Regions from separate parts of the Janthinobacterium sp. SUN026 genome, predicted to be linked through region 2. Evidence: predicted binding sites of a transcription regulator. Region 2 holds the regulator's gene; each other region holds the start of a gene.

Region 1 (10,633 bases), on a different contig from region 2:
CGTCCGCGTATTTGACGCGGCACAGCAAGGCGCCCATGTCGCCGGCCAGCGCGGCGGCCGCGATCACGTCCAGGTCGTGGTGGACGGCATCGTCGCGCAGGTTCTGCGACGACAGCGATGCGATGAATTTTTCTGCAAACCCCATGATTTCTCCTCGTTGATTCTTGTTTCAGTTACCCGCCGGGCCAAACAGGGCCGCCACCAGCGGATCGCGGCGCGCCGCGCCACGCGCCCAGCTGGCCGTGCGGCGCACTTGCGGCGGCAATTCGGCCCAGCCATCGACGTCGTCGTCCTGTTCCCCCAGCGCGTACAGGGCGGGCCGCTGGCGCCCCGGCTCCGTGCAATGGCGCTGCGCCAGGTGGATCTGTCCCAGGCCGCACATGTGGCGCAGATAGCGGCTCATGGTGCCCGCATCGAGTCCCAGCAAGGCGGACAACTGCGCCGCGCTGGCCTGGCCCTGCTCGCGGATGTACTGCGCGATGCGGGCGATATGCAGCTGCGACTTCTTGCTGCGTCCCTGTAACTGGCGCCCCTGCCGTGGCGCCGCCCTGCTTTCAACCAACTGACTGCTGTTCAACATCTGCCTGACCTCCCGTGGTGCTGCCCGCCGGCAAACGCTGTAGTGCGTTTGCGACAGGCAATGAGTGGACTTTATCAATCGCTAATGTTAAAGTCAAGCATTTGGTAATTTATCAAACGGTAAATTTCAGGTTTAATGTGGAGATGAATATGTATCAATACAGACGCGACCGCCTGCTGGCCCTGATCCGCGAGCACTACGACAACACGCGCAAGAAAATTTCCGACGTCAGCGGCTGGAGCGAGGCGCGCATCTCGCAAATCCTCTCGCCCACCTACCGCGAGGGGCGCGCCTTCAGCGAAAAGATCGCGCGCAAGCTGGAAGCGGACCTGCAACTGGACAGCATGTATTTCGACCAGGGCGCGGCGCCCGACCAGGCGGCCATGGCAGCACGCACGCTGGCCGGCGTGCAGCCCGTGGTCGTGGAAGATGGAGAAGATGAACGCTTTTACCCGATCCGCAAGGTGAAACTGCGCCTGTCGGCGGGCATCACGGGCTTTGCCATCGAACCGGAAACGCACGACGGCAGCACCATCAGCGTGCCGCGCAGCTGGATCGAGCGCAATGGCTACCACCCGGAAAAACTGGTGGCGATCAAGGTCAAGGGCGAGAGCATGGAACCGGCCCTGTACGAGGACGACGTGGTGATCATCAATACGGCCGATAACCGGCCGGCCGATGGCATCGTGTTTGCCATCAATTACGAAGGCGAACCGGTGGTCAAGCGCATGGCGCGCGATATCGGCGAATGGTGGCTGACGTCGGACAACCCGGACCAGCGCAAATACCACCGCAAGCTGTGCCGCGGCAATGAATGCCTGATCGTCGGCAGGGTCGTGCGCAAGGAAAGCGACCGGATTTGAAAGCGAAGTTTATCAAACGATAAACTTCGCTCACGGCAGGGCGCTTACGCCAGCGCCGCCTGGATCTGCTGCAGCGATGCCGGATCGTCCATCGACGTCAGGTCGCCCGGGCTGCGGCCTTCGCAGATGGCCTGGATCGAACGGCGCAGCAATTTGCCCGAGCGCGTCTTCGGCAGTTGCGGCACGAACAGCACGCGGGCCGGCCGCGCCACGGCGCCCAGCTGGCGGTCGACGACGGCCATCACTTCGCGCTCCAGCACCGCTTTCGCCTCGACACTGTCGAAGCCCCGCGGGTCCTTCAGGATCACGAAAGCCATCGCCACCTGGCCTTTGAGCTTGTCTTCCACGCCGACCACCGCCACTTCCGACACGTTCGGATGGCTGGTGATGCTTTCCTCGATTTCGCGCGTGCCCAGGCGGTGGCCGGCCACGTTGATCACGTCGTCGGTGCGGCCCAAAATGAAGTAATAGCCATCCGCGTCGCGCACGCCCCAGTCGAAGGTGGAATACACTTGCCGTTCGCTGAAGGTGGACCAGTAGGTGTCGACGAAGCGCGCGTCGTCGCCGTACACCGTCTGCATGCAGCCGGGCGGCAGCGGGCCTTCCAGCACCAGCACGCCCTTCTCGTTGGCGCCGCACTCCTCGCCCGTCGCCTCGTTGAGCAGCTTGACCTGGTAACCGTACATGGCCAGGCCGGGGCTGCCCAGGCGCGTGGGCGTGTTGGCAACACCCTTGGCCACCGAGAGGATCGGCCAGCCCGTCTCCGTCTGCCAGTAGTTGTCGATGATGTCCACTTTCAGTTCGTCGGAGATCCATTGCGACGTGGTTTCATCGAGCGGCTCGCCCGCCAGGTACAGCGCCTTCAATGACGACAGGTCGTATTTGCGCATCAGTTCCACCGGGTGCTTGCGCAGCACGCGGATGGCCGTCGGCGCCGAGAACATGCGCGTGACCTTGTATTTTTCAACGATGCTCCACCAGATGCCCGCATCGGGACAGATGGGCAAGCCCTCGTACAGGATGGTGGCCATGCCGGCGATCAGCGGGCCATACACGATGTAGGAATGGCCCACCACCCAGCCGATATCCGAAGTGGCAAAGAAGGTTTCGCCGGGCTTGCCGCAAAATGTGTACTGCATCGACGACGCCAGCGCCACCGCATAGCCGCCCACGTCGCGCTGCACGCCTTTCGGCTTGCCCGTCGTGCCCGAGGTGTACAGCACATACGACGGTTCGTTCGATTCGAGCCAGGTGACGGGCACCTGCGCATCCAGGTGCTGCTCGCGCAGGGCAGCGTAATCGACGTCCCGGCCCGGCGTCAGTTCCATCGGCACCAGCTGGCGGTCGACCAGCAACACCCGCTGCGGCTTGTGCGCGGCGATGCGGATGGCTTCGTCGAGCAGCGGTTTGTAGGCAATCGCCTTGCCATTGCGCGAACCGGCATCGGCGGAAAACACCAATTTGGGCTGCGCATCGTCGATGCGGCTGGCAAGGCTATTGGCGGCAAAGCCGCCGAACACCACGGAATGCACGGCGCCGATGCGCGCGCAGGCGAGCATGGCGAACGCCGCCTCGGCGATCATCGGCATGTAGATCAGGACGCGGTCGCCCTTGACCACGCCCAGCGACAGCAGGATGGCGGCGCAGCGCTCCACTTCGCGCTGCAGTTCGCGAGAGCTGTAGCTGCGCTCGGTATTCGTTTCGGTGGAAATGGCGATCAGCGCGGCCGCATCGCCCTGGCTTTCCACCCAGCGGTCGACGGCGTTATGACACAAATTGGTGGTGCCGCCGACAAACCACTTGGCGAACGGCGGGCGGGAATAATCGAGCACTTGCGAAAACGGGGCATGCCAGGCTATCTTGTCCGCTTCCTCGCGCCAGAAAACGTCAGGCGTGTCGATCGAGCGTTGATAAAATGCTGCGAAATTCATGTCTCCTCCGGTAGGCTTGCAATCTGTTGTAGTTGCTGCTCGTTCCTGTTCTGGTGATCTGTTCGCGCAAGCACCCTCCGCTCCGTGCCGCCACTTGCAGGGCAGGTATCGGCCGGACCAGTTGCGGTCCGGCCTGGGCGGGTTATGCGCTAAAGGCGTCGCCAGGAATGCGCACAGTCCCTTCCATCAGCACGCGCGCGCTGCGGCTCATGATGGCCTTGGTGACGCTCCACACGCCATCGGCCAACGCCGCTTCCGCGCCCACCATCAGGGTGCCGGACGGGTGACCGAAGCGCACCGAGTTACGGGGACCGCCACCGGCCGCCAGGTTGACCAGGGTGCCGGGAATGGCTGCCGCCGTGCCGATGGCGACAGCGGCCGTGCCCATCATGGCATGATGTAATTTACCCATCGACATGGCGCGCACCAGCAAGTCGATCTCGCCCGCTGCCACCTGCTTGCCGCTGGACGAGACATAGCCGGCAGGCCTGGCGACAATTGCCACTTTCGGCGTGTGCTGGCGTTTCGCCGCTTCATCGAGATGCGCGATGAGTCCCATGCGCAAGGCGCCATGCGCGCGGATGGTTTCGAAGCGGGCCAGCGCCACCGGATCGCCATTGATGGCGTCCTGCAGTTCCGTGCCCGTGTAGCCGATGGCGTCCGCATCGACAAAAATCGTCGGGATGCCGGCGTTGATCATCGTGACCTTTAAAACACCGATGCCGGGTACGTCCAGGTCATCGACAAGGTTGCCGGTAGGAAACATAGCCGAGCTGGCCCCATCGCCGCCCTCCTCGTCTGCCGCCGGATCGAGAAATTCCAGTTTCACTTCGGCGGCCGGGAAAGTCACGCCATCGAGTTCGAAGTCGCCCGTTTCCTGCACTTCGCTATGCGTCATGGGCACGTGGGCGATGATGGTCTTGCCGATATTGGCTTGCCAGATGCGCACCGTGGCGATGCCGTTTGCAGGCACGCGCGCGGGGTCCACCAGGCCGCTGGCGATGGCGAACGAGCCGACGGCGGCCGACAGGTTGCCGCAATTGCCGCTCCAGTCGACGAAAGGCTTGTCGATGGAGACCTGGCCGAACAGGTAGTCGACGTCGTGGTCAAGCTTGGCGCTTTTTGCCAGGATCACCGTCTTGCTGGTACTGGACGTGGCGCCGCCCATGCCGTCGATCTGCTTGCCGTAGGGGTCTGGGCTGCCGATCACGCGCAGCAGCAGCGCATCGCGCGCGGCGCCCGGCACTTGCGCGCTGGCCGGCAAATCCTGCAGGCGGAAAAACACGCCCTTGCTGGTGCCGCCGCGCATGTAGGTGGCGGGGATTTTGATTTGGGGTACGTGGGTCATAGGATTTCCTGAAAAGCCGGGCAGCGCGCGCCTGCGCTCCACCCGGTGAATGACGAACTGCTTACGCTGCCTTGGACGACTCGAGGAAATCCTGCGCGAATCGCTGAAGAACGCCGCCCGCCTCGTAGATCGACACCTCTTCCGCCGTATCGAGACGGCAGGTGACGGGCACTTCGACCGTTTCGCCGTTCTTGCGGTGGATCAGCAAGGTCAGGGTGGAACGCGGCGTGCGCTCGCCGACGACGTCATAGGTTTCGCTGCCGTCCAGGCCCAGGGTCTTGCGGTTCACGCCAGCCAAAAATTCCAGCGGCAAGACGCCCATGCCCACCAGGTTGGTACGGTGGATGCGTTCGAAACCTTCGGCCACGATGGCTTCCACACCGGCCAGACGCACGCCCTTGGCGGCCCAGTCGCGCGAGGAGCCCTGGCCATAGTCGGCGCCGGCGATGATGATCAATGGCTGCTTGCGCTCCATGTACACCTCGATGGCTTCCCACATGCGCGAGATTTTGCCTTCCGGCTCGATGCGCGTGAGCGAACCGGCTTTCACTTTGCCGTCCTCGATGACCATCTCGTTCTTCAGGGTCGGGTTGGCAAACGTGGCGCGCTGCGCCGTCAGATGGTCGCCCCGGTGCGTGGCGTAGGAATTAAAGTCTTCCTCGGGCAAGCCCATTTTCGCCAGGTATTCCCCGGCCGCGCTATCGAGCATGATGGCGTTCGACGGCGACAGGTGGTCGGTGGTGATGTTGTCGCCCAGGACGGCCAGCGGACGCATGCCTTTCAAGGGACGCGCGCCAGCCAGCGCGCCTTCCCAGTACGGCGGACGGCGGATGTATGTCGTCTGCGGACGCCAGTCGTACAGCGGGCTGACCTTGATGCCGTCGTCCGCCTGTGCGGCGAACATCGGAATGTACACCTTGCGGAACTGCTCCGGCTTGACGCTGGAAGCGACGATGGCGTCGATTTCCTCGTCCGACGGCCAGATATCCTTGAGCAGAATCGGCTTGCCATCCGCATCATGGCCCAGCACATCCTTCTCGATATCGAAGCGGATGGTGCCGGCGATCGCATACGCCACCACCAGCGGCGGCGAGGCAAGGAACGCCTGTTTCGCGTACGGATGGATGCGGCCGTCGAAGTTGCGGTTGCCCGACAAGACGGCCGTGGCGTACAGGTCGCGCGACACCACTTCATCCTGGATCACGGGGTCGAGCGCGCCCGACATGCCGTTGCACGAGGTACAGGCAAACGCCACGACGCCAAAGCCCAGTTGTTCCAGCTCCGGCATCAGACCCGCTTCCTGAAGGTACAGCTCCACGGTTTTCGAGCCGGGCGCCAGCGACGATTTCACCCACGGCTTGCGGGTCAGGCCCAGGCGGTTCGCATTGCGCGCGATCAAACCGGCGGCGATCATGTTGCGCGGGTTGTTCGTGTTGGTGCAGCTGGTGATGGCGGCGATGATGACGGCGCCGTCCGGCATCTTGCCCGGCTCGTTTTCCACCACGCCGGAAATGCCCCGCGCGGCCAGCTCCGACGTCGGCACGCGGTTGTGCGGATTCGACGGGCCGGCGATATTGCGCACGACGGACGACAGGTCGAAGCTCAAGACGCGCTCGTACTGCGCGTCCACCAGGCTGTCGGCCCACAGGCCCGTCTCTTTGGCGTACAGCTCCACCAGCTTCACCAGTTCGTCGTCGCGGCCCGTCAGTTTCAAATACTTGATGGTTTGCGCGTCGATGTAGAACATGGCGGCCGTGGCGCCGAACTCCGGCGCCATGTTGGAAATCGTGGCGCGGTCGCCCAGGGTCAGGTGCGCAGCGCCTTCGCCAAAGAATTCCAGGTATGACGAGACGACCTTCTGCTTGCGCAGGAACTCCGTCAGCGCCAGCACCGTGTCGGTGGCCGTGATGCCCGGCTGCGGTTTACCCGTCAGCTTGACGCCGATGATATCCGGCAGGCGCATCCACGAGGCGCGGCCCAGCATCACGCTTTCCGCTTCCAGGCCGCCCACGCCGATGGCGATCACGCCCAGCGCATCGACCATCGGCGTGTGCGAATCCGTGCCCACCAGCGTATCGGGATAGGCTACACCATTTTGCACCTGGATCACGGGCGACATGCGCTCAAGATTGATCTGGTGCAAGATGCCGTTGCCCGGCGGAATCACATCGACGTTTTTAAAAGCCTTCTTGGTCCAGTCGATGAAGTCGAAACGGTCTTCGTTGCGGCGGTCCTCAATGGCGCGGTTCTTGGCGAAGGCGTCGGGGTCGAAACCGCCGCATTCGACGGCCAGCGAGTGGTCGACCACCAGCTGCGTCGGCACGACGGGGTTGACGAGGGCCGGGTCGCCGCCCTGGGCCGCGATGGCGTCGCGCAAGCCGGCCAGGTCGACCAGGGCCGTCTGGCCCAGGATGTCATGGCAGACGACGCGCGCGGGGAACCACGGGAAGTCCAGGTCGCGGCGGCGTTCGATGAATTGGCTCAGCGAAGCGTTCAGGGTCGCCGGGTCGCACCGGCGCACCAGGTTTTCCGCCAGCACGCGCGAGGTGTAGGGCAAGGTGGCGTAGGCGCCTGGCTGGATCGCATCGACGGCGGCACGCGTGTCGAAGTAGTCTAGCTGGGTGCCCGGCAAGGATTTGCGGTACAAGGTATTCACGGGGGTACTCATTGCGGTGCTCATTATTTGCGGTCCTTGATCGGGACGAATTCCAGGTCTTCCGGACCCACGTAGTTGGCGCTCGGGCGGATGATCTTGTTGTCGATGCGCTGCTCGATGATGTGGGCGGCCCAGCCCGAGGTACGCGAGATGACGAACAGCGGTGTAAACATCGCCGTCGGCACGCCCATCATGTGGTACGACACGGCCGAGAACCAGTCCAGGTTCGGGAACATGTTCTTGATTTCCCACATGACCGTCTCCAGGCGCTCGGCGATGTCGAACATTTTCGTGGAACCGGCTTCCTGCGACAGCGAACGGGCCACTTCCTTGATGACTTTATTGCGCGGATCGGAAATCGTGTAGACGGGGTGACCGAAGCCGATCACCACTTCCTTGTTGGCCACGCGCTCGCGGATGTCCGCTTCCGCTTCATCGGCGTTGTCGTAGCGTTTCTGGATATCCAGCGCCACTTCGTTCGCGCCGCCGTGTTTCGGGCCGCGCAGCGCGCCGATGGCGCCCGTGATGGCGGAATGGATGTCCGAACCCGTGCCGGCGATGACGCGGCTGGTGAAGGTCGAGGCGTTGAATTCGTGTTCCGCGTACAGGATCAGCGACGTGTGCATGGCTTTTTCCCACGACGCCGACGGCTTTTCGCCATGCAGCAGGTGCAGGAAGTGGCCGCCGATCGAGTCGTCGTCCGTTTCCACTTCGATGCGCTTGCCGTTATGGCTGTAGTGGTACCAGTACAGCAGCATGGAGCCGAACGACGCCATCAGGCGGTCGGCGATGTCGCGCGCGCCCGGCGCGTTATGGTCGTCCTTTTCCGGCAGGGTGCAGCCCAGCACGGACACGCCCGTGCGCATCACGTCCATCGGGTGGGCGGCGGCCGGCAGCGCTTCCAGCGCCAGTTTCACTGCCGACGGCAAGCCGCGCAGGGATTTCAACTTGGCCTTGTAGCCTTTCAGTTCAGCGGCTGTCGGCAGCTTGCCGTGCACCAGCAGGTAGGCGATTTCCTCGAACTCGCAGCTGTCGGCCACGTCCAGGATGTCATAGCCGCGGTAGTGCAAATCGTTGCCGGTCTTGCCGACCGAGCACAGCGCCGTGTTGCCGGCGGTGACGCCGGACAGGGCAACGGATTTTTTAGGCTTGAAAGTGGCGGCTTGCGGTGCGTTCATTGATTTCTCCAAAAATTGACTAGTCTCGGTTGCATCACTGCGGGGCCGGCGTGCGGCCCCTGCTTCTTTACTTTTCTTTACTTATTTCTTTTGCGCGGCAAACAGCGCATCGAGCTTTTGCTCGAAATCGTGATAATTGATCGATTCATACAGCTCCATGCGCGTCTGCATGGTGTCGACGACGTTCTTTTGCGTGCCGTCGCGGCGCAGCGCCTGGTAGACGTTTTCCGCCGCCTTGTTCATGGCGCGGAAGGCCGACAGCGGATACAGGGCCAGGCCCACATGGGCGCTGCGCAATTCGTCCAAGGTGAACAGCGGCGTGGAACCGAATTCCGTGATGTTGGCCAAAATCGGCACGTTGACGGCCTTGGCGAACGTGGCGTACATGTCCAGGTCCGTGATGGCTTCCGGGAAGATCATGTCGGCGCCCGCTTCGACGCAGGCGACGGCGCGTTCCAGCGCCGCTTCCAGGCCATCGACGGCCAGCGCATCGGTGCGCGCCATGATGACGAAGTTCGGGTCCGTACGCGCATCGACGGCCGCCTTGATGCGGTCGACCATTTCTTCCTTGCTCACGATTTCCTTGCCGGGACGGTGGCCGCAGCGCTTGGCGCCCACCTGGTCTTCGATGTGCAGGCCGGCCGCGCCGAACTTGATCATCGATTTCACCGTGCGCGCCACGTTGAAGGCGGAGGAACCGAAGCCCGTGTCGGCGTCGACCAGCAGCGGCAGGTCGCACACGTCGGTGATGCGGCGGATGTCGGTCAGCACGTCGTCCAGGCTGGAAATACCCAGGTCGGGCAAGCCCAGCGAGCCTGCCGCGACGCCGCCGCCGGACAGATAGATGGCTTTATAGCCGGCGCGCTTGGCCAGCAAAGCGTGGTTGGCGTTGATGGCGCCGACGACTTGCAACGGGGATTCTTCCTGAACGGCCTTGCGGAATGCGGCACCTGCGGAGTATTGAGTCATGTGTTCACCTTATGGGTTTCGGATGGTCCCGAATGTTTCACGGAGTGGCTATGAGCATCAGTATTGCAAATGCCGTGCCAGGCCGGCGCGGCGCGGCGAACAACACGTGACGGCAGAGTGAAAACAGGGGACAAGGGGCCAGCCAGCGCTGCTCCGGGGCTGTCACGCCAGGGAACAACGATGTCACGTTTGTCCCGTGCGATGTTTCATTATTGTTTCATAATTTCATTTTGAAACATGATATTGAAACATGCAACAGCGCTGGATGAAAAGATGGGGGCAGGCACACGCGCCGCCGGTAGCGCGCAAAAAAAACAGCCGGCGGATGCCGGCTGCGGGAACACGATGACTGAAAGAGTAGAGAACTAGGCCAGCCGCACCAGCGGGTTGGCGATGATGTTGTCGATCTGGCGCACGGCTTCTTCGCAGGCGGCGGCAATGGCGCCCTCCTCGTCGTCGCGCACGAATTGCATGGTCGAGCCTTCGAATACTTCCAGGCCTTCGGCCGTGGCGCGCTCGATGTCGCAACTGGCCGACCATTTGCCGTCGGTGGTGGGCACGGCCAAGGGAACGATTTCCCAGCCTTTATAGTGAATTTTAGAACTGCTATCCATGGGTGCCTCCTTCGTGACTGACTCAATAGTGGAAATCGTAGCATGAAGCGCGGCTGGCAGCGACGTGTTTCACGCGCCAGCCGTAGTCAGGCTCACTTTCGGGCTAAACGATTTACGCTGGCTCAAGGGCGCAGCAGATTATCGACTTCCGTCCTGGCCACTTGCAGGCCCGCCGTGCAAGCCGTTTCGGGGGCCGCGTAACCGCCCAGGGTGCGGCTGCGCGTGATCGCCTGCGCTTCCGGCTCGCCTTCGCGCTGCAGGCGGTAGGTAAAATCCCATAAATCGTCGTTATCCTTTTGCGGGGTCACGGAAATCGTAAAACCGCGGTACTGTTCGCTGCGTGCAGTGATATCGTTCATGAATTCCTCCTTGGAAGAATGAGGTTACCATGCTGCAAGCGCCGGGGTGCGCACGGCTGTGACGGCCGCATGCCTGCCCCCTTATCTGTTTTTCGCATGTTAAATGTGAATTTACAGCATTTTTTTAGCGAACTC
Region 2 (10,633 bases):
GTTTATACTTTGGGCATGAGTGTAACCCATGAAAAAACAATGCTGAAAGCTTTTGATCGAATTGACATGCAAGCGACGACCGAGCGCGCTGTCGCGCTGGCCCGCACCACCTTGCAGATCGAGTCCGACGCCATCGTTGCGCTGCATGCGCGCCTGGCCACGGACGACAGCGTGGGCCGCGCCGTGGCGATGTTGCTGCAATGCAAGGGACGTGTCGTCGTCTCCGGCATCGGCAAATCCGGTCACATCGCGCGCAAGATTGCCGCCACCCTCGCTTCCACCGGCACGCCGGCCCTGTTCGTGCATCCGGCCGAAGCGGCCCATGGCGACTTGGGCATGGTCACCTCGGACGATGCTTTTATTGCAATATCGTACTCCGGCGAATCGTCGGAATTGATGGCCATCATGCCCGTCGTCAAGCGCATGGGCGGCGTGCTGATTTCCATGACGGGCAAGCCCAATTCGAGCCTGGCGCAATTGGCCGACGTGCACCTGGATATTTCTGTTGAGAAAGAAGCCTGTCCGCTGAACCTGGCGCCGACGGCCAGCACCACCGTCACCCTGGCCCTGGGCGACGCGATCGCCGTGGCCTTGCTCGACTTGCGCGGCTTCAAGGAAGAAGATTTCGCCCGCTCACATCCGGGCGGCGCCCTGGGTCGCCGTTTGCTCACGCACGTGCATGACGTCATGCGCAGCGGCGAACGCGTACCCAAGGTGCCCGTGGACGCTTCCTTGCTGCAGGCGCTGGAGGAAATGACGAAGAAAGGCATGGGCATGACGGCCGTCGTCGACGCGGACAACCGTCCCGTGGGCGTGTTTACGGATGGCGATCTGCGCCGCATGTTCGAGCGCGTGCAGGATTTCACGCAAGTGGCGATCCGCGACGTCATGCATGCGCAGCCGCGCAGTATCGCGCCCGAACGCCTGGCCGTCGACGCCGTGGCCGTGATGGAGCAGTTCCGCATCAACCAGATGCTGGTCGTCGATGCCGACGGCAAGCTGGTGGGCGCGCTGCATATCCATGATCTGACGCAAGCGAAGGTGATCTGATGGACAGCGTAGCGGACAACCTGGCGCGGGCGGCCAAGGTCAAACTGATGATCTTTGACGTCGATGGCGTGCTCACCGACGGCAGCCTGCATTTCGGCCCGGACGGCGAGATGATGAAAACGTTTAATGTGTATGATGGCCTGGGCATCAAGCTGCTGCAGGAATCGGGCGTGCAGACGGCCATCATCAGCGCGCGCCGCTCGGCCATCACGGCGCGCCGCGCGCAAGACCTGGGCATTACCCATGTGCACCAGGGCGGCCACGACAAGCTGACGCCGTTTCGCGAATTGCTGGCGCTGACGGGCTTGACGGAAGAGCAATGCGGCTATATCGGCGACGACGTCATCGACGCGCCCATCCTGAAACGCGTGGGCTTTGCCGTCAGCGTGCCGGGCGGGCGTCCGGAGGCGCAGGGCCTGGCGCACCATGTGACGCAGGCAGGCGGCGGTCGCGGCGCGGTGCGCGAGATCTGCGAATTCCTGCTGCGCGCCCAGGACAACTATGCGCGCGTCATGGCGCCGTTCCTGGAGTGAGGCGCGCCGCCTCGCCAGTGACCTTTGAAAGAGTGAAGCCCTATGCGTAAGCCAGGAGGCGCCCATCGCTGGCGCATGATTTTTACCGTGCTGGGCGCGGTTGTCGTCGCGCTGGGCAGCTTTTGGCTGCTCGAGGTGATGAACAAGAATGGCCAGGACATCACTGCCAGCAAGCATCTGGATGAGCCCGACTATTTCATCACCAATTTCAGCCTGGTGCGCATGGATTTGACGGGCAAGCCCAGCTATATCGTGTCGGGCACCAAGCTCACGCATTATCCGCTGGACGACTCGTCCGATATCGACCAGCCCTTCGTGCGCAAGCTCACGCCAGGCATGCCGCCGATGAACATGAATGCGGAACTGGCGCATATCGACCAGGATAATACCCGGCTGCAACTGCACCGCAAGGTCGTGATCGACCGCGTGGCCAGTCCGAAGGCGCAGAACCTGACGGTCAAGACGGAAGCGCTGACGGTGTTTCCGGACGAGGAAAGAATGGAAACGGATGTGCCTGTCGATATCCTGACGGGCGCCTCGCGCATCAATGGCGTCGGCATGAAGGCGAATAACGCCACCGGCGTCGTGGAAGTGCAGAATGCGCTGCGCATGGTCCTCCCGCCGAAACCGCGCCCGGCCGCGGCGGCAAAATGACAGAATGAAACAAGGAAACCATATTATGAAGAACATCTTGCTGTTGACCGTATTTTCGCTGGCCATCATGGGCGTGGCGCATGCCGAGAAGGCCGATTCCGAGAAGGAAGCCGTCATCACGGCACGCAGCGGCCACGTCGATGACATCAAGCAGGTGCGCACCCTGACGGGTGACGTCGTGCTGGTCAAGGGTACCCTGACCATGAAGGCGGGCCGGGCCCTGATCACGGAAGATCCGCAAGGCTACCAGTTCATCACCTTCTGGGCCGATCCCGGCAAGCTCGCGACCTTCCGCCAGAAGCGCGATGGCGCGGGCGACCTGTGGGTCGAAGGCGAAGCGGAGCGCGTGGAATACGACAACAAGACGGAAGTGGTGAAACTGTTTTCCAGAGCCAAGCTGACGCGCCTGGAAGGCGCGAAAGTCACCGATGTGGCCAACGGCGCCTTCATCTCGTATGACAGCCGCAAGGAAGAATTTGCGATGGAAAATTCCAACAGCGGCACCAGCACTGCGGATGGCGGCAGCGTGCGCATGGTGATCCAGCCGAAGACCAAGGCGCCGGCAGCGGAGAAAGCGCCGGCCACGCCCGCGCCAGGAAAGAAATAATGGAAAATACACGTTGCGGCAGCACCCTGATCGTTCGCGGGCTGCAAAAAACCTATGGCAAGCGGCAAGTCGTGCATGATGTTTCGCTGCAAGTCGAATGCGGCGAAGTGGTCGGCTTGCTGGGCCCGAACGGCGCCGGCAAGACCACCTCGTTCTACATGATCGTCGGCCTGGTGCCGTCCGATGGCGGCAGCATCGATATCAGCGGCGTGGATATCTCCAGCCTGCCGATCCACCGCCGTGCGCAGATGGGCCTGTCCTACCTGCCGCAGGAAGCGTCCGTCTTCCGCAAGCTGACGGTGGAAGACAATATCCGCGCCGTGCTGGAAATCCAGACCGTCGAAGGCCGTCCGCTGACGAAGGCCGAGATCGAGGAACGGCTGGATAAATTGCTGGCCGACTTGCAGATTGAAAAGCTGCGCGAGAACCAGGCGCTGTCCCTGTCCGGTGGCGAACGCCGCCGCGTGGAAATCGCCCGCGCGCTGGCCACCGATCCTCGTTTCGTGCTGCTCGACGAGCCGTTCGCCGGCGTCGATCCGATCGCCGTGATCGAGATCCAGCGCATCGTGCGTTTCTTGAAGGAGCGCAATATCGGCGTGCTGATTACCGATCATAATGTGCGCGAGACGCTGGGTATTTGCGACCGTGCCTACATCATTAACCAGGGCTCGGTGCTGGCGTCGGGACGCCCCGACGACATCATCGCGAACGAGTCGGTACGCCGGGTCTATCTGGGCGAACACTTCCGCATGTAAGCCAATGAAACAATCATTGCAGCTGCGCACTTCGCAGCACCTGGCACTGACGCCGCAGTTGCAGCAATCGATACGCCTGTTGCAATTGTCTACCCTGGAATTGCACCAGGAATTAGAGCAATTGCTGACGGACAATCCCTTGCTCGAACGCCTCGACGATCCGCTCGACCGTTCGCTGCGCCTGCTGTCCGACGGGGCCTTGAGCTCCACGGCCGCACCGGCCGAAGGGCCGCCCCAGCCACCAGGCCAGGAGGCGCCCGCAGCGCCGGCCGAAGCGGAAGCGTTTGACGGCGAGGGTGGCGACAGCCCGGCCGCCGCGGATGGCGGCGACAGCGACTGGAGCGAGGCGAGCCGGGGCAAGGCGCCCGACGACGAAGATTCGCGTCCGCAATTGGAGGCTCATCACTGCACGCTGCGCGAACACCTGATGGAGCAGATGCGCGTGACGGTGCTCGAATTGCGCGACCGCGCGCTGGTCGAGCTGATCATCGACGCGCTCGACGACAATGGCTACCTGGAAGAGTCGCTCGACGACATCCTGGCGCGCCTGCCGGAAGAGCTGGAAATCGACGCCGACGAGATGCGCACGGCCTTGTCGCTGCTGCAAAGTTTCGATCCGCCGGGCGTGGGCGCGCGCAACGCGTCCGAATGCCTGGCCCTGCAAATCAAGCGCTTGCCGCACATCGCCATGGTGACGCGGCGCATGGCCCTCGTGATCGTGGAAAAGCACCTGGCCTGGTTTGCCCAGCGCGATTTCAACAAGCTGAAAAAAGCCCTCGATTGCGACGATGAAGACTTGCGCGAAGCGCAGACGGTGATTCGCCAGTGCAATCCGCATCCGGGCGCCGTGTTCGCCTCGGACGTCTCCGATTACGTGGTGCCCGACGTCGTCGTCAAGCGCGCGCGCAATGGCTGGCAAGTCACCCTGAACAACGACGTCATGCCGCGCCTGCGCGTCAACGCCATGTACGCCAACTTGCTCAAGCAGGGCAAGGGGGAGGGCGCCATGGGCGCACAGTTGCAGGAAGCCAAGTGGCTGATCAAGAATATGCGCCAGCGCTTCGACACGATCCTGCGTGTGGCGCAGGCGATAGTAGAAAGACAAAAGAACTTTTTCTCGCATGGGGCCGTTGCCATGCGCCCCCTTGTGCTCCGTGAAATAGCTGATACACTGGGTTTACACGAGAGTACTATCTCGCGGGTAACAACTCAAAAGTACATGCTGACCCCGCACGGCATGTTCGAGTTGAAATATTTCTTTGGTAGCCACGTCGCCACCGAAGCGGGGGGCGAAGCGTCATCGACGGCGATACGGGCATTGATCGTGCAACTGACAGGAGCAGAAGACCCTAAAAATCCTTTATCCGACAGTAAGATTGCGGACATGCTGGGGGAACAAGGCATGGTGATTGCGCGACGTACTGTTGCCAAATACCGGGAAGCATTAAAAATTCCGCCAGTGAGCCTGCGTAAGTGTTTGTAAGTTTTTTTCGGTTCCTCTGCGGGCCGGATAGGATGGACCGCACGAACCCGATCATCTTTAGGAGTGTGTATGAATCTCACCATCAGCGGACATCATCTCGAAGTGACACCAGCCATCCGTGAATACGTACAAACGAAGCTGGAGCGCGTGAAACGTCATTTCGATCAAGTCATCGATATCGCCGTGATTCTGACCGTGGATAACCTCAAAGAGAAAGAAAAACGTCAAAAGGCTGAAGTCAACCTGCGTTTGAGCGGCAAGACTGTCTATGTGGAAAGCTTGGCGCACGACCTGTACGCCGCGATCGATACCCTGATCGACAAGCTCGATAGGCAAGTGATGAAATACAAAACCAAAGTGCAAGGGCACGGTAAAGAGGCGATCAAGCATCTGCCAGACAACTCCGAGGAAGAAGCCGTCGTCGCCGTCTAAGGCCACCCGCTTCCAGCAGTTGTGATCAACTAAGGGCGCACATTGCGCCCTTTTTTGCGCCCAGCGGAACGCAATGTTCCCCGCGCAGGTATTAGAATATTCGCACTTTCACTTCTTTCTAGCCTGCCATGAGCGACTTCGTCCAGACTTCCATCCGCAACCGCACCGGGCACATCGTGCTCGACCGTCCGAAAGCCTTGAATTCCCTGTCGCTGGAGATGGTGCGCGCCCTGAGCGCGGCCCTGCTGGCCTGGCGCGACGATCCGCAGGTGGACGCCGTCGTGATCCGCTCCAGCAGCGATAAGGCCCTGTGCGCCGGTGGCGACATCCGTTTCTTTTACGATGCGGGTCTGGCCACGCCGCAAGGCGGCAGCGCCCTGCTGGAAGATTTCTTTACGGAAGAATATGCTTTAAATCATTTAATTCATTTCTACCCGAAACCGTATATCGCCGTGATGGATGGCGTGGTGATGGGCGGCGGCATGGGTGTGGCGCAAGCCGGGCCAGGCAACCGCTTGCGCATCGTGACGGGCCGCACGCGCATGGCCATGCCGGAAGTCAATATCGGCCTGTTTCCGGACGTGGGCGGCAGTTATTTCCTGTCCCGCTTGGCCGGCCAGCTGGGCCTGTACCTGGGCTTGACGGGCTTGACGATCAACGCGGCCGACGCCCTGTACACGGGCCTGGCCGATGTCTACCTGCCCGAAGCGCAGATGGGGGCGCTGCTGGACCTGTTTCAATCGACGCCGGGCGAGGCCTTGCCTGTGGCCATCAAGGCGCTGGCGGCGCCATTCCAGGCCGAGGCGGGGGTATCTCCCCTGGCCACGGCGCGCGCGGCGCTGGACCGCCATTTCAGCGCCGGTTCGGTGGCGGCCATCATGGCTTCGCTGGCGCAGGACGACGGCGCGTTCGCCGCCAAGGCGCTGGCGGCCATGCGCCTGCGTTCGCCCTTGATGATGTCGGTGACCCTGGAGTTGCTGCAGCGGGGCGCCCACCTGGGCGTGGCCGATTGCCTGCGCCTGGAGCGCACAGTCGTGCGCCACAATTTCGAACATGGCGAAGTGCTCGAGGGCGTGCGCGCGCTGGTGGTCGACAAGGATAATGCCCCTCGCTGGAACCCCGCCAGCCTGGACGAAGTCGACTCGGCCATGGTGGCTCACTTCTTTACGCCCGTCTGGCCGGCTGCGGCGCATCCGCTGCGCCACCTCGATTAACTAGCTGCGCTCGCGGTGGCGTAGAACCACGCGCTCGTTGGGGCCGAAATATTGCGCCAGCCGCTCCGCCATGTACACGGAGCGGTGCTGGCCGCCCGTGCAGCCGAGGGCTACCGTCAGGTAGCTGCGGTTGTCGGACTTGAATGACGGCAACCATTTCTCGATGAAGGCGCGGATGTCGGCCAGCAGTTCCAGCGCGCTGGGCTGCGCGTCGAGGAAGGCGATCACGGGCGCGTCGCGTCCGTCGAGGGGGCGCAAGGCCAGGTCGTAATAGGGGTTCGGCAAGGCCCGCACGTCGAAGACGAAATCGGCGTCCAGCGGCACGCCCAGCTTGAAGGCGAACGATTCGAAGAACAGGGTCAGCGGCGCGCGTTCGGAGGCGACGATATCCTTGATCCAGGCACGCAGCTTGTTGGCGCTCAGTTCCGAGGTGTCGATCACATGGCCCAGCTGTTCGATGGTCGACAGGCGTTCGCGCTCTTCCGAAATGCACTCGATCAGGGTGCGGCGGCTGGCCGGATTCTGGTTCGGACGCAATTCATGCGACAGCGGATGGCTGCGCCGCGTTTCCGAGAAGCGGGCCACCAGCGAATGCGTGGTGGCTGTCAGGAACATGACCTTGACGTCGTGCCCCTGGTCGCGCAGCAGGGCCACATTGTGCGGCAGGCTGGTCAGCGACTCGGCGCTGCGCGCATCGACGGCGACGGCCAGTTGCGGTGTACCTTCGTCGAGCAGGGTCTGCGCCAGGCTGGGCAGCAAGGCCGGTGGCAGGTTGTCGACACAATAGTAACCGGTATCTTCCAGCACATTGAGCGCGACGGATTTACCGGAGCCGGATATTCCGGTGATAAGGACGATATGCATAACCCGATCATACAATAAAGACCGGCGCTCCGCTCCCAAGGCAACTATCTTTACAAATTATTGCAATTTGGACTGTAGTATTGGTTAAACAAAAGAGGGCGTGCTTCTTGCAACGCTAGTCGCCACTCATGGCGAGTCGTTGGTGAAGCAGGGAATTCACGCAGCACTGCTGCGTGCCTGCGCAACGGTTCGCCCTTGCAAGGGCGAACTCCATTGCAGACTAGTCACCACTCATTGCTAATCTCTGCCGTTCCATGAACTCCTGCAGGGTATCGATGCCGCGCAGTTGCAAAATCGTATTGCGCACGGCCGCCTCCAGCAGCACGGCGATGTTGCGGCCGGCGGCGACGGGGATGACCACCTTGCGTACGGGCAAGCCCAGCACGTCTTCCGTGGGGAACAGGAAAGGCAGGCGCTCGACTTCTTCTTCCAGCGCGTTGCGGCGCACCAGGTGCACGATCAGCTTCAGGCGCATCTTGCGGCGCACGGCCGTTTCGCCAAAGATGGCCTTGATATCGAGCAAGCCCAGTCCCCGCACTTCCAGCAGGTTTTGCAGCAGGGGCGGGCAGCGGCCTTCGATCATGTTGGGCGCGATGCGCGAGAATTCGACGGCATCGTCGGCCACCAGGCCGTGGCTGCGCGAGATCAGTTCCAGTCCCAGCTCGCTCTTGCCCAGGCCCGAGTCGCCCGTGATCAGCACGCCCACGCCCAGCACGTCCATGAACACGCCATGCATGATGATGCGCTGCGCCAACTTTTTCGACAGGTAGACGCGCAGGAAGTCGATCACTTGCGCGGCCGGCAGCGGGGTGGAGAACAGGGGAATGTTTTGTTCGTCGCAGATGGCGAGGATGTCGGGCGGCGTTTCCAGCCCTTGCGCGATGATCAGCGCGGGCGGACCGCCGGCGATCAGTTCGCCGATCACGTGGGTGCGCGTGTTGACCTTCAGGCGTTGGTAATAATTGATTTCCTGGTGGCCGAAGACCTGGATGCGGCCCGGATGGATCAGGTTCAAGTGGCCCACCTGGTCGGCGGCCGACGAGACGTCGCCCGAGATCAGGCGCTCGCCGCCGGGGAAGCCGGCGAACCAGCCCAGTTGCAGACTTTCACGATTATCGTCGTACAGGCGTTGTATCGTCAGCGGCGTTTGCAACATGGCAGTCTTCTTCAGGAGTGGAGGAATACCTGAAGTTTAACCTGTCGCTTGCAGACTGGGTTGCCAATTGACGATGCGCGAATGCACGGATTTCGGTTCCGGATCCGTGGCCAAGGCCGTGCGGAAGGCGTCATCGGAAAACATTTCGGCGATTTCCGACAGGATTTCCAGATGTTGCTGGGTGACATGATCTGGAATCAGCAGGAAAAACAGCAGATTGACGGGCTTGCCATCGGGCGATTCGAATGGAATCGGCTCGGCCAGGCGCACGAAGGCGCCCAGGGGCGCTTTCAAGGTTTTGCTGCCCTTGACCCTGCCATGCGGCACGGCCACGCCATGACCCAGGCCGGTCGAGCCCAGGCGTTCGCGGGCAAACAGATTGTCCGAGACGGTAGAGCGGGCGATGCCGTAATTGTTTTCGAAGATCAGGCCGGCTTGCTCGAAGGCGCGCTTTTTACTGGAGACTTCCAGGTCCAGCAGGACGTTTTCGAGGGATAATATTTTGCTAAGATTAGTCATGACACTCAATGAAATGGTGCAATGCGCAGAGGGCTTGCGAGCCGAATTATAGGCCTGTTTCGGCGGCCTGTAACGCCAATTCTCAACAGTATACGCCCGCTGCGGGCGCAGTGGGCGCTACAGCCCACGTGGTCATCATTTTAGCAAAAAAATAACATCGGCGTGTATCGGCTATTTCTTGATTAAAAACACGCAGTGCGCCGGTTTTTCCGCCGCCGAATGCCGATTTTCCGATTTTTCAGCGTCTTTGACATGCTCTGCAGCACTACTGCAACGTTGTTTTAAAACACAGCCAACATTCCTGTTGGCATGGTTGCGGGGTGTTGTTTGGCGTTACTGGCGCGCGTTGCGCAGATTGCCCGGCATCGCTCCCGTGCTGAAGTTGCTGCGCCAAGGATTGATATCGAGGCCGCCGCGGCGCGTATAGCGCGCATACACGGACAGTTTTTGCGGCTTGCACTGACGCAAGATATCGACAAAGATGCGTTCCACGCATTGCTCGTGGAATTCATTGTGCTCGCGGAAACCGATCAGGTAGCGCAACAGGCTTTCCTGGTCGATCTGCGGTCCCGCATACTCGATCTGCACGCTGCCCCAGTCGGGCTGGCCCGTCACCAGGCAATTCGATTTCAACAGATGTGAGACGAGTTTTTCTTCCACCGGCGCTTCATCGAGCGCCGCCTTCAAGAGCAGCGGCGAGGGCGTGTATTGCGTGATTTCCAGGTCCAGGCGGTCGAGCAGCACGCCGTCGAATTCGCCCATTTTCAGCTTGCCGAAATCTTCCTGCAAAGTCAGTTCCACTTGCACGGGCGCGCCGAAACCCTTCGATAAGTCCTGCTTGAGCAGGGCCAGCAGCGCATCTGGGCTGTCCAGCCTGGTCTGGTTGAACGAATTCAGGTAGAGCTTGAACGATTTCGATTCGATGATGTTCGGCGAATCGGCCGGCGCGCTGACCTTGGCAATGGCCACTTGCGGCTTGCCGCGCTGGTTCAGCCACGACAGCTCATAGGCATTCCAGATATCGAGGCCGAAGAACGGTAATGTACCGCGCAATTCCAGCTCGTCGCGCTTGCCCTGGCGGGGAATGGGAAACAGCAGTTCCGGCGCGTAATCGGTGCGGTAGGCGGAGCTTTTGCCCAGCGGGGATTGTTCGGCGAGGTCGTTGGTGGTGGTCATGGTCGTGTGGCGTGAATTCAGTCAAGCACGCATGGTAGCCTAATTCTCCCGACGGCGAGTAGCCGCCGCCGGGAGGTGATGCTTACCCCAGGAACAGCTTATAGACGGGATTGCTGCTTTCATCCCAGTAACGGTAGCCCAGGGTATCGAGGAAGCGGGCGAATTCTCCCATTTCATCGGGCGGCACCTG
Region 3 (10,633 bases), on a different contig from region 2:
CTGCTGGACCACCTGCTGCGCGACGAAACCTTGGACCAGGCTGTTGTGTTCACCGCCACCAAGCGTGACGCCGACACCATCGCCGACCGTCTGAACATCGCCGGTTTCTCGGCTGCCGCCTTGCACGGCGACATGCATCAGGGCGCGCGTAACCGCACCCTGGACGGCATGCGCCGCGGCCAGGTCAAAGTGCTGGTTGCCACCGACGTTGCCGCCCGCGGTATCGACGTGCCAACGATCACCCACGTGTTCAACTACGATCTGCCGAAGTTCCCGGAAGACTACGTCCACCGCATCGGCCGTACCGGCCGCGCTGGCCGCAACGGCCTGGCCATCTCGCTGGTGAACCACGCTGAAGGCATGAACGTCAAGCGCATCGAACGCTTCACCAAGCAATTGATCCCGGTCAATGTCATCGAAGGTTTCGAGCCAAAGAAAACGGCATCGGCACCACGTTCGAGCGCCCGTCCAGGCGGCTGGAAACCAGGCGACAACCGTGGCGGCGCGAAGCCAGGCCAACGCACGTTCAGCAAGCCGGGCGCACCGCGTAAAGACGGCGCACCAAGCACCGGCGGCGGCTACAAGGGTTCGAACCCGCGCAGCACCGACGGCGCACGCCGCAGCTACGGCGACCGTTAATCACGGTTTGCCATTGCCTCTAGGCATGCAATGAAAAACGGCCACCAGATCGCTCTGGTGGCCGTTTTTTTATGCCCGCAACGCTTTATTTCTTCGACACTTTCTGGCGCGACAGCTTGCGCAGCTTGGCCTGCTCGAAGCGCACCTGCTGTTCCGGCGTCTCCAGCGCCAGCGGCGGCACGGCCACGGGCTTGCGGTTCGCATCCACGGCCACCATCGTGAAATAACAGCTGTTGGCGTGGCGCACCAGGCGCTGCTGGATGTTTTCCGTCACCACGCGGATACCCACTTCCATCGACGTCGTGCCCGTGTAATTGATCGACGCCAGGAACGTCACCAGCTCACCCACGTGGATAGGCTGCAGGAACATCACCTGGTCCACGGACAGGGTGACCACGTAGCTGCCCGAATAGCGGCTGGCGCAGGCATAGGCAACGCTGTCGAGGTACTTCAGGATGGTGCCGCCGTGCACGTTACCGGAAAAGTTGGCCATATCGGGCGTCATCAAGACCGTCATCGTCAGTTCGTGGGCCGACCAGTTCATCGCGCTGTCCAAAATGTTCTCCAAAGGGGAAATAATAAAAAAGGGGGAGGATGTGAAAACCGGCCCCAGGGGCCGGTTGCGGGACTTACAGGCCCAGGGTGTCGATATCGGCCAGCGAGTCGCGGCCCTTGTCGGAAATGTCGTGGCCCTCGCCCTCGGCGCGCGCCACGATGTGGGCTTTCTTGCCCAGGAAGTAAGCCACGTCCGAGTCCAGCTTGGTCAGCGGATCGGCGGCGACGGCGCGCAGCCCCATGATGCAGCGGCGCAGGAACAGCAGTTGTTGTGCTTTCTCGGTGATGGACAAACGGCCATCGCGTGCATAGCTGAGCAGCTTCAGGCCGGACAGGCGCTTGGCATTGCGGGCAACGCAAGCGCTGGGGCGCTCGGTCTTGATGCCGCGTGCAACTTGCTCCAGCGCGTCATATTCATCGGTCGTTAATTTCTCGTTCTTCATTACTTTTCCATAAAAGGCCAGGTGTTCGGCCCCCATGGTACGCGCCCCGCTGCGCATCGGCAACAGGCAACGTGAATCTACCGCCGCCCGCCAGGCGGCCAGGCGGCGGAAACACGGGCGTGACGACCGTTATTTGTAGCTGCGCAGCAGCAGCCATGCCAAGCCGCAACCGGCCACGGCGCCCGCCAGGGCCAGCGCCACGAGGTTTTTGCTGGTGATCACAGGGCGCCGGCCCAGGTAAATTTTGTTATGCAAGGAATTGCCCACGATGGTCTCCTGTACAAGAATTTTTATGATGTCTCATTATAAGAACAGAATCGTGACGGCCGCATGACACTCGACAGTTAGAGCTTGATTTGTATCCACTCGGCAACATTTATTGGCGTTTTTGTTGTTTAAATGGCGTGGCGCTGGCGGCCACCGCGCAATCCATTTCCGATCGGAAATAAACGCGGCGCGCCCCTCCCCAACCGCCATGACGGCGACGCACCGCGCCCCGTCACTGCATTTTCACGGGCGGTGGCGGCGGCGTCGGCTCCTTGACGGGCACGGGCTCGATGTGGGGCGGCGTTTCCGGCGGCGGCGTGACGGGATCGCCTTCCGGCGGTGGCGGCATATCGGGTTCGGGCGTGCTGTGCGCACGCAACAGGGCAGGACGGAATTGGGTTTGCATGTGACCTCCTTTGCCCCACTCTAGCCGATGCGGCCGAATCCTGGCGCCCGCCAGTGGCAAGCCGCTGCGGGAACTAAACGGCGCGGCGCCACTCCAACCTGGCAGGTCTCTCTCCTGCGAATGCAAGCGATCCCCATGGCGCGCAAGAAAATCCTCTTTATGGCCGAGGCAGTGACCCTGGCCCACGTCGGCCGCCCCCTGAGCCTGGCCCAGGAACTCGACGAGGACAAATATGAGGTGCATTTTGCCTGCGCCGATGGCTATGACTTTTGCTTCAAGCAAGCGCCCTTTCGCCGCTGGCGCATCGACAGTATTTCATCGCTGCAATTCCTGCAGGCCTTGGCGCACGGCAAGCCCGTCTACACGGAAAGCACCCTGCACGCATATGTGGAAGACGACTTGCGCCTGCTCAATACCGTGCAGCCCGATCTCGTGATCGGCGACTTCCGCCTGTCGCTGTCCGTCAGCGCGCGCCTGCAGCGCATTCCCTACCTCACCGTCAGCAATGCCTACTGGAGTCCGTACGTGCGCCAGCACTACACGGTGCCCAGCCTGCCCCTGACCAGCCTGCTGCCCATCTGGCTGGCAGCGCCCCTGTTCCGCCTGATCCGCCCGCTGGCCTTCGCCTCGCACGCCGTCCCCCTGAACCGCGTGCGCCGCCGCCATGGCCTGCCGTCGCTGGGCAGCGACCTGCGGCGCATCTATACGGATGCGGACCGCACCGTGTACGCGGATATTCCGCAACTGTTCCCGCCGCACGCCATGCCGTCCACGCACGACTACCTGGGCCCCATCATCTGGGCGCCGCCGCTCGACTTGCCGGACTGGTGGCAGCGCCCGGAACTGAACAGTGGACGGCCCATCATCTACGTCACCCTGGGCAGTTCCGGCCAGGGGCAATTGCTGCCGCGCGTGCTGCACGCGCTGGCGCCTCTGCCCGTCACCGTATTGGCGGCCACGGCCGGCACCGGCCGCGTCGATGCCGTGCCGCCGAATGCCCACGTCGCGCCCTTCTTGCCGGGCGACGCGGCGGCCCGGCGCGCCAGCCTGGTGATCTGCAACGGCGGCAGCCCCACCAGCCAGCAGGCGCTGACGGCAGGCGTGCCCGTCATCGGCATCGCCGGCAACCTCGACCAGTTCCTCAACATGCACGGCATCGCGGGGACCGGCGCCGGCCTGCTGCTGCGCGCCGACCGCTTCCAGGAAACCGCCCTGCGCCATGCCGCCACGCGCATGCTCGACGATGGCCGGGCCAGGCTGGCAGCGCGTCAGCTGGCCACGGCCATGCGCGACTATGTGCCAGGGCAACGCTTGCTGCCCCATATGCACGCCCTGCTGGGAACTTCGCCGCAAGGCGGCCAGCCTTGACGGGCGGCGTCGGCTTTTCTTACAGAGAGTCCGGCAACACCTGCAGCACGTCAACAAAAGCACGCCAAGTCCTTGATTTCAAAAGAACCTCATGCGTTGGCATGGAAGTCGCTTAAGTCTGGCCATGAGCACCTGCAGACAGGACTCAGGCAACACTTCCAGACTCACTCAACCACGAGGTGAATACAATGAAACTCTCGAAACTGAAACTGCTTCCGGCCGCGGCCGCACTGGCCATGTTGTGCGCCGCCGGTAGCGCACAGGCGGGCGCCTACGGCTACGCCTACAACAACATCTTCGGCTTGCAGATCGTCGCCGCCACGGGCTCGATCACCGCCCTGAACAGCACCACGATCTCGCGCGCCACAGCCACCCTGAATGGCGTCAGCGTCATCAATGGCGGTCCCGGCCTGCTCGACTCGCCCCGCGCCGCCATCGGCGCCGTGACCAAAGGGGAAAACAATTTCACGCAACAGGGCGCCTCGGGCAACTACTCGCGCGGCGATGCGCAGATCGTCAGCACGCAGTTTCCCTCGTTCCCGCCCGGCTCCACCTCCACGCAGGCGGTAAACGTGGCCGAGGCCCACCTGGCCGGCCCTGCCGGCACGGCCGACGCGTCCGGCCGCAACGGATCGACCACGGGCTTTTCCGTCAACTTCGTCGTCGGTTCGCCCACGGCAACGCTGAGCTTTGACTTCTTCTCCTCGCCATTCATGCAAGTCTTCCTGCAAAGCACAGTGGGACAACTGTCCACCGCGACGGCCAACCTGGTGATGACCATCACCATCACCAACTCGACCGGCGCGACCGTCTTCAACTGGACGCCCGATGGCGTCGTCGGCTCCGGCATCTTCGGTGGCACGGAGAACGCCGATGCGGCCAACCTGAACACCGGCCTGGCGACCAACTTCCTGACGCGCGGCAACATGTTTACGTATAACCCCACCGGTTGCGGCACGCCTGGCGGCACCGGCGTGGGCACGACTTGCGGCGGCAACTTCAACGCCGTCAGCAATGCCCTCGCGGCCGGCAACTACACCTTGACCTTGAATGCGGTGGAGAGCGTGGACCTAGTCAAGCAGGCGCCGGAACCAGGCACCCTGGCGCTGCTGGGCCTGGGACTGGCAGGCCTGGGCTATGCCAGCCGCCGCAAAATCAGCGCCTGAACCAGGCAACAGGGGGATGCACAGGCGAGGGAGTTTCCTCGCCTTTTTCATGTGGCAAGCCTGTCGGTTTTCCTTACAACGCGACCGACCAGGAGATGAGGATTTTCATGACTACATTTTCTTGTACCCGATTGCCCATGCTCCTGCTGAGCTTGCTATTGCTGGCCAGCAGCGGCACTGCCGGCGCCGCCGCCTACGGCTATTCGTACACCAGCGTCTTTGGCCTGGTCATCAGCAATCCCTCCGGCTCCGTCACACTGCTCAGCAACATCGACCTGTCGCGCACGACCGCCACGCTCAATGGCAGCAGCGTCATCAATGGCGGCAGCAACGCAATCGACGCGCCGCAGGCGAAACGCGGCGCCGTCAGCAAGGGAGAGAACGACTTTACCCCGCAAGGCATGGGCAACGCTTCGTATGCGCGCGGCGAGGCGCAAATCGTCACCTCGCAAATCCCCCCCTTCCCACCTGGATCGACCAGCACGCATACCGTGAACGCGGCGGAAACCTTCCTGACGGGCGGCGGCAGCGCCGACGCCTCGGGGCGCAACGGTTCCAGCACCGCGATGACCGTCAATTTCGTCGTCGGCCAACCGGGCGCGACCCTGGCCTTCGACTTCCAGGCCCTGCCCTTCATGCAGCTGTACCTGGACGCGCTGGCCGGCACGGGCTCGGCGGCCACAACGAATATGGCGATGACGTTCAGCATCATCGATGAACATGGCCAGATCGTCTTCAGCTGGGCGCCCGACGGCAAGCTCGGCTCCGGCATCCTGGGCGGCACCGAACTGGCCGATGCGGCCAGCCTCAACACGGGCTACGCGCAAACGCCGCTCACCAGCGGCAGCGTGTTCACCTACGATCCCAGCGGCTGCGGCGCGCCCACGGGCACGGGCGTCGGCACGGCGTGCGGCGGGCAGTACGGCGCCGTCACGGACAGACTGGCGGCCGGCAGCTACACGCTGGTGTTGAACATGCTGAACAGTTCCGAACTGGCCTACGTGCCAGGCATCACGCCCATGGCGCTGCCGGGCACCTTGCCGTTGCTGGCGGCCGGCCTGCTGGCGCTGGCTGGCCTCGCGCCTCGGCGGCGGCGCTGACGGAGCGTCACGCGCGCCTCACCGCCCCGCCGTTGGCGCCACCAGCAAGTCTTGCAGCGGACGGCGCAGCGAGCGCGCACTGGCCGCAGGGCCGGCGCCTATGCGCCCGAGAAACACGGCCCGATCCAACGCCGCCGCCCCCAGCACGGCCTGGCACCGCACGGCCAGCTCCTGCGCCAGCTCCTGCAGGCCATCGGTGCGCGAAAAGGCGCGCCGTTCGCGCACATAGCGGGCAAAGATCAGCGGCGTCAGTTCCGGCTGCAATTGCAAGCCCAGTTGCGTGGCCGTCAGCCAGAAGCGTTGCATGGCGCGCCCGGCCGCCACATAATCGTCGATGTGGCGCGGCGACGCCTCGGCCAGCAGCGCGAAATGGGCGGCGCAATACAGGCCCGGCAGCAAGTCCATCTGCAGGCGCGGCGCGACGGTGCCCGCCAGCCAGGTATTGAAGAACTCCACGCGGCGCCAGCTGTGCATGACCCAGCGCATCAAACGCGCCGTCATCGCGTCGACGCCCAGCGCCTGCTCCGGGATGCGGTCGGTGCTGTAGCGCGCGCCCCACTCGATCACGTCGCGGTGCACCTTGTGCGCTTCGGGCATGGTCAGGCGCAGCTTCGCATTGTCGAACATGAGCCGCGCGCAAGCGAGGCGCGCGCGCCTGCCTTCGAACCACTGCACGCCATAGCCGGACGGCAAGCTGGCCGCCAGCGCCGCCTTTTCGCTGGCGCGCAAGCTGCGCGTGCTGAGCCGGCGCCGCTGCACGCTGCGCTGCGGCAAATAGGCCGCCAGCGGATCGGGCGGCATGCCGGGGCTGTCGACCAGGCGCACATCGAAGGTAGGCAGGGTGTCGGGCATGGACAGGCGCCGGCGCGCCTCCATGCGCAAGCCATGGCTGCTGGCCGCCAGTGCCATGCTTTCGAGCAAGGCACCCAGCGACAGCTGGCTGGGATGGCCGTCGAGGTCGTACACGCAGTGGCTGCGCGTATCGAAACCGTGCACGACGACATGGCGCGGCGCCACGACTTCAAAGCGCCACGGCTGCGTATTGTCGCCGCTGGGCGCCCAGCGCGCCTGCTCGAGGATATTTTCCAGCACGGGATCGATTTGCGGTGCTTGCGCCATTTATGCCCCCTGCGCGGCGCGGCGCCGCTGGATGATGGCCATCGTCAGGCGCTGCAGCGGATGACGGTGGCCGCCGGGACGCCAGGTATGCACGAGCTTGTTGCGGTAGGCGTCGAAATGCATGCCGTGCGGCGCCGCCATCACCTTGCCCCGCTTTAACAGGATCTTCAAGGCTTCCGTGGCGGCCGCGCCCGCGCACAGCTGGCAACCCATGATGGTCGACGGCCCGCGCCGCTCCTTCAGGTTGATGGCCGACGGGTCGACCAGGTAGCGAGCATGCAAGCCGGCCGGCGCCAGCCCGACGAGAAAGCGCAGGGCTTTTTCTTCCTCGGGCAAGTCGCCCCAGCCAAAATACTCTTCGAACGTCATGCCGCCCGGCAGGAAGCTGAGCACGGCCGTGCCCATGCCCAGCGGCGCGGCCGTGATGGCGGGGATGCCCAGGCGGGCGCAAGTGGCGAAGGTGGCCTGGCGCGCGGGAAAGGCGAAGAAATCCAGGCCGTCCACATACAGGTCGACACCGGCGAAGAACTCGGCCAGGTTGCTGTCGTGTATGCCGTCTGGGAATTGTTTAATATCAAGTTCGGGATTGATATCGCGCGCCATCTGCGCCAAGACCGCCACCTTGGGCTGGCCCAGGGTGGACACCATGGCGCCCGCCTGGCGGTTGAAATTGGCGATATCGAAGGTGTCGAAATCGGCGATGTGAAAGGCGCCGATGCCCAGCCGGGCCAGGGTCAGCAAGTGCACGCCGCCCACGCCGCCCATGCCGGCGATGGCCACGCGCTTGCCGCGCAAGCTGTCCTGCTCCGCTTGCGTGACCCAGCCCAGGTTGCGGGCGAACGCCGCGTGATACGAAAAACCGTCTGTCATGCTCACCTCTTCTGTGCATCCCTTGCGGACGAAGAAAGTTGGACAGGTGAGCCGAGGTTAAGTTCCCCAATGACAGAAAAAAGCGCTTAGCGCGTCAGGCGCCGCGCCGCAGGCACGCTGCGCTGTAGCGCTGCCGCCGTCGGCGCCGCTGCGCCCACCTTGAACACGCTGACGATCTGCGCCAGCCCGGCCGCCTGCTCGTTCATCGCCTGCGCCGCCGCCGACGCCTGCTCGACGAGGGCCGAATTTTGCTGCGTCATGTTGTCCATCTCGACGATGGCCTGGTTGATCTGTTCGATGCCGGCGCTTTGCTCGGCGCTGGCCGAGGAAATCTCGGCCACGATATCGGTCACATGCTGCACGCTGGAAACAACTTTTTCCATCGTCTCGCCCGCCAGCGCCACCAGTTTTTCACCGGCGCCCACTTGCTCGGCGGAACTGTCGATCAGCTGCTTGATTTCCTTGGCGGCCGCGGCCGAGCGCTGCGCCAGGTTGCGCACTTCGCTGGCGACGACGGCGAAGCCACGGCCCTGTTCGCCCGCGCGCGCCGCTTCCACGGCCGCATTCAGGGCCAGGATATTCGTCTGGAAAGCGATGCCGTCGATGACGGCGATGATGTCGCCGATCTTCTTCGACGAGGCATTGATGGCGCCCATGGTGTCGACCACCTGGCTCACCACGCCGCCCGCCTGGCTCGCCACTTGCGAGGCAGAAATGGCCAGCTGGTTGGCCTGGCGCGCATTGTCCGCATTCTGGCGCACGGTCGAGGTCATTTCTTCCATGGTCGACGCCGTTTCTTCCAGCGAGCCCGCCTGCTGCTCCGTGCGCGCCGACAGGTCGTGGTTGCCGGAAGCGATCTCGCCCGATGCCGTGGAAATGGATTCCGCATCGTTGCGCACCTGGCTCACCAGGTGCGCCAGGTTATCGCGCATGGCCTTGATCGCCATCAACAGACTGGATGTATCGCCGGGACGCGTATCGATCTGCGTCGTCAGGTCGCCCTGGGCGATTTGCGCCACGATGGCCGCTGCATAGTCGGGTTCGCCACCGAGCTGGCCCAGGATGCGGCGCAGCATCAGGGCCGCCAGGGCGCCCACCACCAGCATCAGCGCGCCGCCGATGGCCAGCAGCACGCCCGCCTGGGCCCAGAACTTGTGGTTGATGTCATCGATATACGTGCCCGTGCCGATCAGCCAATCCCATGGCGCAAATTTCACCACGGCATACATTTTTGCCACCGGATCCTTCACGCCGGGACGCGTGCCATCCGCCTGCACCAGGCCGATGCGGCTGGTGGCGAGGGCCACGCGGTAGCGGTCGCCCGACTGCTTCATGTTCTTTTGCGGCGTGCCGATGCGCGCAGGATTGGGGTGTACGTACAGCAAGTCCGTGCTGAAATCGCGCACGAAATAATACATCTCGTCCTTGACGAAGCTGCCGATGGCCAGCTTGGCCTGCTGCTGGGCCTGCTCACGCGTGAGCTTGCCCGACTGTTCCAGCGCATACGCCTTTTCCACCGAGGCATTGGCCAATTCCACCAGCACCGTCAATTGCTCGACCCTTTCCGCCATCATGGTCTGGCGCAGCGAATACAGGGAGAAGGAAGCAATGAGGACGATGCCCAGCAAGGTACTGAAACACAGGAGGAGAATGCGCGAACGGAGAGTCATGGGAGCCTGGGTAAAGAATAAAATGTGGAATTATAAACAATTTCCATGTGGAAATCTTTTCAGAAAAGCAAAGCGGGCGGCGCTACCAGGCTGATGCCCGGCAGGCACCGCCCGCATATGTCTTGCTGAAGTCTGACTGACAGGTCAGGCCAAGGCTTCCTTGGCTGCCTCTTCCGGCGTCAAGCCGTCGTAGAACTGGTCGGTGAACCACTCGACCTGCTCTTCGATATGGTCCTGCGCCTGCGCCACGGTGGCGCCGCCGGCCACGAGGAAGCCTTCGACCTCGATACACCAGTTGATCAATTCCAGGGTTTCCGGATCGAGTTCTTCTTTCTTAGCCATCGTACAGTCCTTGCTTGTTAAATTGCGATCACATCCATCAGCGGCAGTTTAACAGCTTCGCCACCTTGCCGCTCCCGCAGTTCAACAATGAAGCTTACTTGGCTGCAACATTTTTGCGTTCCGGATACAGTACTACCTGTACATAATTGTGCATGTCCAGGTAGCGCTGCGCCGCCAGTTTGACGGCTTGCGGCGTGAGGGCACGCACGCGCTGCTCGTAGCGCAGCAGGTACGCGGGATCGCGGCCCTGCGTTACCGAACCCATCAATTGGTTCATCCAGTAATTATTTTCCCGCAAGGATTTCTGCTGGCGCGTGATCCAGTTCAGCTTGACCTTTTCCAGGTCCGCCGCGGACGGGCCGTCCGTCTTCATCTTGTTGATTTCGGCAAACGCGGCGGCGATCACCTTGTCCACGTTTTCCGGTCCCGTCGGCAAGTTCAGGGCCACGGAATAATGGCCATACGGATGCTGGCCCATGGACGTCTCGAAGCCGCCGCCATAGATCATGCTCATCTTTTCGCGCAGCACTTCGATGACTTTCAGGTTCAGCACCTCGCCCAGCGCCTGCAGGGTCAGCTTTTGCTCGTCCGAATACGCCACGTCGCCATTGAAGGTGATGGAAATCGTGCTCTTCGGCTCGCTGCCCATGTAGATATCCTTCTTGACCACGCCCGTCACCGGGCGCAT

The links. The regulator sigma-54, encoded in region 2, starts transcription at its own class of promoters, with help from an activator protein. The targets are predictions, from matches to a motif close to TGGCANGNAANCTGCTTT.
Region 1: a site for sigma-54 is predicted at 9,588-9,605, ahead of prpB (methylisocitrate lyase). Genes of this name have one in related genera too.
Region 3: a site for sigma-54 is predicted at 3,776-3,793, ahead of OX459_RS06905 (EDSAP-1 family PEP-CTERM protein). Genes of this name have one in related genera too.

What each region holds. Positions count from the first base shown of each region.
Region 1 is NZ_JAPQNU010000001.1:1,808,345-1,818,977, reverse strand. Features, by position in the region: gene OX459_RS08325 (hypothetical protein) at 1-145, opposite strand, end outside; gene OX459_RS08320 (hypothetical protein) at 170-580, opposite strand; gene OX459_RS08315 (S24 family peptidase) at 730-1,443, shown strand; gene OX459_RS08310 (propionate--CoA ligase) at 1,488-3,374, opposite strand; gene prpF (2-methylaconitate cis-trans isomerase PrpF) at 3,517-4,722, opposite strand; gene acnD (Fe/S-dependent 2-methylisocitrate dehydratase AcnD) at 4,784-7,378, opposite strand; gene prpC (2-methylcitrate synthase) at 7,402-8,556, opposite strand; gene prpB (methylisocitrate lyase) at 8,638-9,525, opposite strand; gene OX459_RS08285 (hypothetical protein) at 9,891-10,139, opposite strand; gene OX459_RS08280 (hypothetical protein) at 10,262-10,498, opposite strand.
Region 2 is NZ_JAPQNU010000003.1:187,724-198,356, reverse strand. Features, by position in the region: gene OX459_RS15615 (KpsF/GutQ family sugar-phosphate isomerase) at 40-1,050, shown strand; gene OX459_RS15610 (HAD hydrolase family protein) at 1,050-1,583, shown strand; gene lptC (LPS export ABC transporter periplasmic protein LptC) at 1,626-2,237, shown strand; gene lptA (lipopolysaccharide transport periplasmic protein LptA) at 2,263-2,844, shown strand; gene lptB (LPS export ABC transporter ATP-binding protein) at 2,844-3,599, shown strand; gene OX459_RS15590 (RNA polymerase factor sigma-54) at 3,604-5,082, shown strand; gene raiA (ribosome-associated translation inhibitor RaiA) at 5,152-5,514, shown strand; gene OX459_RS15580 (enoyl-CoA hydratase/isomerase family protein) at 5,643-6,728, shown strand; gene rapZ (RNase adapter RapZ) at 6,729-7,592, opposite strand; gene hprK (HPr(Ser) kinase/phosphatase) at 7,813-8,748, opposite strand; gene OX459_RS15565 (PTS sugar transporter subunit IIA) at 8,785-9,267, opposite strand; gene queF (NADPH-dependent 7-cyano-7-deazaguanine reductase QueF) at 9,601-10,443, opposite strand; gene ilvA (threonine ammonia-lyase, biosynthetic) at 10,526-10,633, opposite strand, start outside.
Region 3 is NZ_JAPQNU010000001.1:1,507,617-1,518,249, reverse strand. Features, by position in the region: gene OX459_RS06935 (DEAD/DEAH box helicase) at 1-639, shown strand, start outside; gene OX459_RS06930 (acyl-CoA thioesterase) at 725-1,183, opposite strand; gene OX459_RS06925 (hypothetical protein) at 1,269-1,637, opposite strand; gene OX459_RS06920 (hypothetical protein) at 1,767-1,904, opposite strand; gene OX459_RS06915 (hypothetical protein) at 2,137-2,310, opposite strand; gene OX459_RS06910 (glycosyltransferase) at 2,446-3,678, shown strand; gene OX459_RS06905 (EDSAP-1 family PEP-CTERM protein) at 3,867-4,844, shown strand; gene OX459_RS06900 (EDSAP-1 family PEP-CTERM protein) at 4,952-5,944, shown strand; gene OX459_RS06895 (nitroreductase family protein) at 5,963-7,063, opposite strand; gene OX459_RS06890 (ThiF family adenylyltransferase) at 7,064-7,933, opposite strand; gene OX459_RS06885 (methyl-accepting chemotaxis protein) at 8,020-9,603, opposite strand; gene OX459_RS06880 (hypothetical protein) at 9,748-9,945, opposite strand; gene OX459_RS06875 (insulinase family protein) at 10,040-10,633, opposite strand, start outside.